Regions from separate parts of the Macrococcus equipercicus genome, predicted to be linked through region 2. Evidence: riboswitches for the same ligand, from Rfam matches in the RefSeq annotation. Region 2 holds a riboswitch; the other holds the start of a gene.

Region 1 (4,143 bases), 290 kb from region 2:
GGTCATCGGAGAGAAAAGAAGCTACGACAGTATAGAAGAAGCACAGGAAAAAATACAGCAGTTCTGGACTGACTTTAAGCAGTCAGACCAACGCGCGCGCTTAACACTTGAAGCAGATGAACAATTTCAAGGATTTTTCGGCATATATTTTCCGACGGACAACGGTGTCGATTATATGATCGGAGTGAGTTCTGACCGGGAAACGTCAGAATGGGCTTCTCATAACATCCCGGCAGGTAAATATATAGTATTTGAGGCAGGACGCCCCGTTTCGCGTGAAATTCAGCGTGTCACTAATGAAGCTTATGAAGTCATTATACCTGCTTCCCAGCATGACTTAAGAAATGCTCCAGAATTTGAATACTATCCTTTCGGTAATGTCACAGCAGCTGACTATACAGCTGAAATGTGGATACCGGTTAAATAACATAAAAAAGATGAGATTTAATCTCATCTTTTTTATTTGCTGAATGATAATAAAATCATTTTAGCAGTTGCCTTGTTTTTAAAAAATAAATGAAGTAAGATGCCGCCGCAATAAACATCAGTAATGTAAGAAACAGTGACTTTGTTACAAAATTATCAGGTAGAAATAATATAATGCCGACCATAATAGGTAACGCTAAGCCGATAAAGCTATAGACAGCTTTCAGCGATTGGTACGTAACGAAAGATAATCCTTCATCATTGTCATTGATTTCTGGAAATATATTATTAAGTAGATTTAAATGTTTGTGCTGCTTCTTGATTTTAATGAAATAGTAAATCATCACTATGAGAAATATTAAATTTAACACAAGTGCAATAAGCATGATGACACTAAAATCAATGCCATACTTAAAGAAGTCAACATTGATTGAAAAAAGCGTTTCTTGATCATTGATATTAAACTCTGTTACTAAAGAAATAGGAATAATTAGTAGTGCGAGGAATAAAATACTTACAAATTGAACCAGCGGGTAATAAAATCGAATTTTATTTTCATTCATTTGACTCATCCTCCAATGTAAATAAATCTTCAACTCTGCAATCAAATTCGTGGCAAATTTTTAGTACTAATGTAATTGAGGGGGAAAATGTTCCTTTCTCAATAAAACCTATTGTCTGGCGTGTGACATTCACTCTATTAGCCAGTTCTGACTGACTAATTCTTTCTCTTGCCCTATATTCCTTTAAACGAGACGTTAACTTCAAATGATTCACTCCTTACAACTAATGTATAGTATTTCTAACATAATGTATAGTATTTTTAACATTTTAGTATGAAATGAATAATTGATAGAGTGTTAAAGATTAAATTAACCAGTACTATTGAATTACTATTCAAAATAATGATACACTTTCATAAAATTTAATAACTTATACAGAGAGATGGAGGGAATTGGCCCTTTGAAGTCTCAGCAACCGGCTGATGCACGGTGCTAAATCCAACAGGTGAATCCTGGAATATGAGTTGATACAATGTACTCCTCTTTTTCAGAGGGGTATTTTTTTATTTTAAGGAGGAGTTACTATGAAAACAGCGTTAGCACAAATTTCGCGAACAGATGATGTGACAGGGGCGACGTCTAATCCTATTTACTTGGCGACAGCTTATGCTCATGCCAAGCTGGGTGAGTCAACTGGATTTGATTACACACGGACGAAGAATCCGACGCGTTCTCATTTCGAAGAGGTGTTCGCTCGTCTTGAGGGCGGGAAATATTCATTTGCCACAGCAAGCGGTATGGCTGCCATCCAGCTTGTCTGTAATCTGTTCAAACCTGCTGATGAAATTCTTGTATCATTTGATTTATACGGTGGGACATTCAGATTGTTTGATTACTACGCAGAGCAGTACGGCGTCTGTTTTAAATATATCGATTTCAACAATATTGAAGAAGTGACGAACTCAATTACTGACAATACCCGCGCATTTTTCATCGAACCGATCTCCAACCCGCTGATGACTGCTGTCGATTTAACTCCTCTCTATGCCATAGCAAGTGAACGTCATCTACTGACGATTATTGATAACACATTTTTAACGCCTTACTTATCTACACCGCTGAAAGATGGCGCAGATATTGTCCTCCATTCAGCGACGAAATATATCAGCGGCCACAATGACGTGCTGGCAGGTGTCGTGACAGTCAATGATGAGACGTTAGGCGAACAGCTCGGTCAGTTCCATAATATGATCGGTGCCACACTATCACCGTTTGACAGCTATTTGCTGCTCCGCGGCTTAAAGACACTGCACTTGAGAATCGAACGTTCCAGCGATAATGCCCGGCGTCTGGCGCAAGCGTTCGAAAGTCACGAAGCTGTTCAGGAAGTATTGTACGCGGGCGAGAGTGGGATGCTGAGCTTAAGGCTGAACAACAATTATAAAGTCGGCCCGTTTCTTGAACAGTTGAAAGTCTGTATTTTCGCTGAGAGCCTCGGCGGTACTGAAACGTTCATTACGTTCCCTTATACACAGACGCATGTCGATATGCCCGAGGAAGAAAAGCAGAAGCGTGGGATTGATGAGCAGTTAATCAGAATCTCTGTAGGTATCGAAGATTACAATGATATTGAACAAGACATTATCCAGGCGCTAAAACATGCAGCAGTCAAGGAGGCGGTATGATGAGTTACTCACAGGAAACATCGTTGATACTCGATAGTCCGAGAGGCAAAGACTATACGTCAGCCAATCAGCCGCTCTATTACTCTTCGACTTATCACCAGGAAGTACTGGGTGGTGCTGCTGACTATGATTACGCACGAAGCGGTAATCCGAACCGCAGTCTGCTGGAAGAGAAACTTGCTAACTTAGAAGGCGGTAACCACGGTTTTGCCTTTAGTTCAGGGATTGCTGCCATTACTGCTGTCTTTATGACATTGAAGGCCGGCGACCATGTCATTCTGCCGGACGATGTATACGGCGGGACTTATCGATTGACGGAACGCATCTTCAGGCGTTTCGGCATTGACTTCACAACGGTAGATCAGACAGATTTAGGAGCAATTGCTCGGGCAGTGCAGCCTAATACACAGCTGATTTATGTGGAAACACCGTCTAATCCACTGTTCAAAGTCACTGATATTTCAGGAGTCAGCCAAATTGCCAAGGACAATGATGTGCTGCTGGCAGTCGATAATACGTTTATGACACCACTCGGGCAGTCGCCGTTTAAGCACGGGGCAGATATTGTCATTCATTCGGCGACCAAGTTTCTAAGCGGTCATAGCGACCTTATCGCAGGAGCAGTCATCGTCAACTGTCCGAAGCTTGCTGAGGACATTTATCTCATCCAGAACGGCACAGGCTCGGGACTCGGTGTCTATGATGCATGGACATTGACGAAAAATTTGAAGACATTGGCAGTACGATTTAATCAAAGCGTGACTAACGCTGAGAAAGTATGCCGTTTCCTGAAGCAGCATCCTGCTGTAGCGACTGTTTACTATCCAGCAGACAGTGATATTCACGTGAAACAAGCAGTAAACGGCGGGGCAGTCATTGGCTTTAGGCTGGCAGATGAGACGCAAGCTCAAACGTTTGTGGATAACGTTACACTACTGCTTGTCTCAGTCAGTCTGGGTGGCGTAGAAACAATATTGTCCCATCCTGCGACGATGAGTCATGCTGCTATACCGGAACTCGTCAGAAGACAGCGGGGCATCACACAAGGCTTGTTCAGACTATCAGTCGGGCTGGAGAACGCAGAAGAACTTATCCTTGATTTACAACAGGCACTTGAAACGACAATCAACAGGCAGAGAAATAATAAGAAAAAGCAGTACGTAAGTCAATGTTATACTAACCAATAACATTGATTAAAGGAGCTGCCCATGAATAATTTTAACCAGTTTATCGCTGAATTTAATTCACTTCATAAAGCTATGCAGAAAATCACCGGGAAAGAAGACGACTTCGGTTCATTGTTCCATGAGATGAAAGAGACGCATTCTGTGATTAGGCGATATAAGAATCAAATAGACGTGGCAAGAGAGCTGCGCAATTTATTAGTGCATAATCAAACAGAAGCTTATAATTTTGCTGAGCCATCCAACGAATTCATCAAAGAACTAAAAGCGATAAGAATCAAGCTCGAAAAGCCGGAAACTGTCTCAATCTTCAAGAAGCAGGTCATGACGCTTGATTGCAATGAT
Region 2 (4,143 bases):
TGTCGACTTCCATCCCTTTCATAGGTAAGGAACTGTATCGATGAAGATGTCTGAATAGGCTGTGGTGTATTCCAGTACTCTAAGGTCGAAGTTAGTTGCTTCATCGTATGAGATGACATTGAACCGGTCCGGTATACTCGCTGCTTTGAAGATGCCATCAAAATCTTTTTTGTTGATGGAGCCATTGTTTAGTTCGATAATCAGAATCTTCTCTTTCTCATTAAAATGATACTATTCTTCTTCTCTACTTCCAGTTTATAATTCACTTTGAATATTTCTATATATGTATATAGTGCAGTTCTCCATAATTGCTTTTGAAGAACAGAATTAATTACTTATGTATTTAGGTATTATCCAAACATTCAGGTCTTGAGTACATCACTGAGCTCCCCTATCTCCTCCGGTCCCACCTGACAGCAACCCCCGATAATCTTCACACCCTGCTCCTTCCATCTGACAGCCGCTTCCACGAGCGAACTATCTTCCTGATCAATCCAGATTTTCTTCTCTGCGTCATATGTTCTGCCGCCGTTCGGATAGAGGATAAGTGGATGCTTACTGTCTCTCAGAAGACCTTCGAGCGCTGCATCGATGACTTTGACGCTCGTACAATTGACGCCGAATACAGAGACGTTCTTTATCGTATTAACGACGTTGCATGCTTCTTCAAGCTTTGTTCCGTCAGACAGATGAGCGCTATCTTTCAGCGTAATGGACAGCCAGCATTCGATGTCAGTATAGTCTGCCAGCAGCGTCTTGATTGCCTTGATCTCCTCTAGATTCGGGATGGTTTCAAAGGCAAAGACCGTGATGCCTGCTGCTATTAGTATATCCAGCCGTTCTTGATGATAATGAATATAGTCTTCCGCTGTCACTTCGTAATCACCCGTATACTCTGCACCGTTGCCGAGCATGGCGCCGTATGGTCCGAGCGAGCCGGCGACGATTGTCTGGTCTGTCGCGGCACGTCTTGCAAGTGTCACTGCTTGCTGCAGGTAGTACACTGCATCATCTCTTGTCAGTCCGCTGTTCAGAAATGACGGCACGGCTGCCTGGTAAGTATTGGTCAGGATGATGTCTGCGCCGCTGTCGACAAAAGCCTTATGGACTTGATACACCGCTTCCGGCTGATGCTTGATCAAGTTCGATGACCAGAGCGGGTGCTTGACGTCATAGCCGAACTGTTCGACGGTCGTGCCGAAGCCGCCGTCGAGGAGTGTGATGTCCTGCATCAGTTTATCTTGCAGCTTCATGAATCTCATGTCCTTTCCTGTATTTGACGTAGTAATGAATCAGGCCGACGATGATGCAGAACGGCAGGCCGATGAGTGTTGCAAGGCGCTGGTTGGGATCGAACAGCACGCCGATACATGAGATCAGGCATAAAGTGAAGCCTGTCACCGGTAAGATGTATGATGAGCGGTTTGCCACGCCTGTTGTTTTAAGCTGATTGATGCGTGACAGGCAGATGCTCATCCAGACGACGACCACCGCAAAGCCTGCGACTGAGACGAGGACAAGATAGACAGTCGTCGGTGCGATGACGCTCGATAACAGACTCAACAGCGCGCCTACTAAGCTGATCACTGTGGCGTTGACCGGCATTCCGTTCTTGCTCAGTTTCTTTGCGACCGGCAGGATGTTGTCCCGTTCTGCCAGACTCCACAGCATTCTGCTCGCAGCATAAAGTCCTGAGTTCGCGGCGGACAGGAGTGCCGTCAGGATGATGAAGTTCATCATATCGCCTGCGTACGGGATGCCGACGCTATCCAGAATCGAGACAAACGGGCTTTCCAGGAGACTTGCTTGATCCGTCGGTAATAACAGCACCATGATGACGATGGTACCGATGAAGAGTAAGGCGAGCCGCCAGACGGTCGCACGAATGGTCTTCGGGATGACATGTTCAGGATTTTTCGTCTCGCCTGCTGCAATCGCGATCAGCTCCGTGCCGCTGAACGCATAGTTGACAGCGAGCATCGTGATAAAGATACCGAACAGACCATTCGGTACATCGAATAACTGCTCGCCTGCCGTGACAGGCTCGAGCGATGACGGCAGCACGTTGAACAGAATAAGCAGGCCGATCAGCATGAAAGCGATGATTGCAAGCACTTTGATGAGTGACAGCCAGAACTCCGCTTCGCCGTAGATCCGGCTCGACGTCATGTTGACTGCGATAATGATGACGATGAATATGAGACTGAACAGCCAGACCGGAAAATCCGGGAACCATTTCTGAAACAGAATACCGCCTGCCGTGACCTCGGAACCGATTGCAATGGTCCAGCACAGCCAGTAGCTCCAGGCGACGACGTGACCGACAGACGGATGGATATAAATGTTTGCATATGTATGAAACCCGCCGACATCCGGGTGCTTGACTGCCAGTACTCCGAGACACTTCATCACAATATAGACGAGCAGTGCGCCGACGAGGTAACTGATGACCGTGCCGATCGGTCCTGCCTGCTGAAGTGTATAGCCGGTGCTGAGGAACAGTCCCGTGCCGATCACCCCGCCGAAACTGAGCATCATGACGTGCCGCTGCTCTAAACCTCTTCTGAACTCATTAGACATTGCAATTTCCTCCCATAAAAAAATACCCCTCTGAAAAAGAGGAGTACTAAAGTATACACTCATATTCCAGGCGAACCTGTTGGAGTTAGCACCGTGCATAAGCCGGTTGCTGAGACTTCATAGGGCCAATTCCCTCCGTCTGCTCTTTATAAGTTATTTAATTGTTTATAAGCATACACGAGAAAGAATGAAAGGTCAATGGCATAAACTCCTAATCCTAGTTATAATGGAGTCAAGACAATAAGGAGGCGCTTATGACACTATTATTTATTTCACCGGTTGGTTTACTGATCAACTTACTGATTATTGCGATTGTGTTTTTTGCCGTTAAAGCACTGCTCAAAAGATTTCTCTAAACGGCTCCACCAAAAAAAGACGGAGGATGATCTCTGTCTTTTTTATGCCTTACAGCCATTCTATATGGACTTTCTGTATTTCTTCTTTCCCGTCATGCATTTGGAACGTAAGGATCCATAGTGAATGACTCACTGTACCATCTACTCTATTCTCTCGTCTAGAATCAATGATCACAATGTTATGATCATTTCGCTGCACTTTGTGGACAACTTCAAAATCCCAGTATGATAAGTCCTGAAAAGCATTAGCAAATACTTCTTTCATTTCTTTCAGTGAACCAGTCTGTTCCGTGCTGTCTTGACGGACTAAACGAAACACCATCCGTTCAGACGACATCTCTTCAAGTGCATCAAAGTCACGGTTTTGACAAGCTAACAAAAAATTAAAATGACTCATGTTTTACCCCTAATTCATAGCATTATTTCATTTGATGACTGGCGTCTCAACGAGACACTTTATTATAGCAGAGACAATTATAGTAGTGCCAGAGTATTTCTTAAGAAACATAATTGTTACTGAACAAAAAACTCGCTTGTTCAGTAACAAGCGAGCTTACAATGCACCCTGACGGATTCGAACCGCCGACCCCTTGCTTGTCGAGCAAGTATTCTCCCGCTGAACTAAGGGTGCACATATAAGATTTTCTTAATTATAGCATCCCACAGCGATTTAGCCAATACCACTTTCAAAATAACTGTATGCAGCAGCTGATTTTAATAATATATTTTGTCACTATCACAAAAAAATAACCCTGTTGTTGTAACAAGGTTATCAGTCACTGATCAGCCAGCCTCTGCACAAACCGCTCAATCTGCTGCGGTGTCTTCAGGATAATCACGTTCTTATACGGTTCAACTGACAGGAGCATCTTCATAATACCCGGCCGTTTGTCACACGCAGTAAAAAAGCACAGGAGTTACTCCTGTGCTGCCTGCTGACGCTTCATCCGTCTGACATAACGGCCGTCTGTCGGAACGGCCATCAAGTTGAAGTTCTCAGCCAGGTAATCCAGCTGGTGCTGAAGCTGTTCACCGACGATCTCCTTGCCGTGGCCGGTCACTGCGACTCTTGGTTTCAGTGCAGCGAGCCGTCTCACTGATTCCCCTGCTGCTATCCAGTCAGGTGTGAAGTACTGCGGCGGACCTGTCAGCTCTTCTGTCTGCAGGAATACTTTCCGCAGCGATTCCTGCTTGACGTTGACAAACG

The links. Region 2 has a riboswitch for S-adenosylmethionine ahead of KFV11_RS02135 (amino acid permease). Riboswitches for the same ligand answer to the same signal wherever they lie in the genome.
Region 1: linked by a shared signal. The riboswitch ahead of KFV11_RS00515 (PLP-dependent transferase) and the one ahead of KFV11_RS02135 (amino acid permease) in region 2 are both predicted to bind S-adenosylmethionine.

What each region holds. Positions count from the first base shown of each region.
Region 1 covers NZ_CP073809.1:98,087-102,229, forward strand. Annotated here, with positions in the region: gene KFV11_RS00500 (GyrI-like domain-containing protein) at 1-427, shown strand, start outside; gene KFV11_RS00505 (hypothetical protein) at 483-989, opposite strand; gene KFV11_RS00510 (helix-turn-helix transcriptional regulator) at 982-1,194, opposite strand; SAM riboswitch class I at 1,357-1,455, shown strand; gene KFV11_RS00515 (PLP-dependent transferase) at 1,514-2,614, shown strand; gene metC (cystathionine beta-lyase MetC) at 2,614-3,801, shown strand; gene KFV11_RS00525 (CBS domain-containing protein) at 3,823-4,143, shown strand, end outside.
Region 2 covers NZ_CP073809.1:391,027-395,169, reverse strand. Annotated here, with positions in the region: gene mmuM (homocysteine S-methyltransferase) at 363-1,253, opposite strand; gene KFV11_RS02135 (amino acid permease) at 1,237-2,580, opposite strand; SAM riboswitch class I at 2,637-2,735, opposite strand; gene KFV11_RS02130 (hypothetical protein) at 2,986-3,333, opposite strand; tRNA gene KFV11_RS02125 (tRNA-Val) at 3,496-3,567, opposite strand; gene KFV11_RS02120 (MBL fold metallo-hydrolase) at 3,854-4,143, opposite strand, start outside.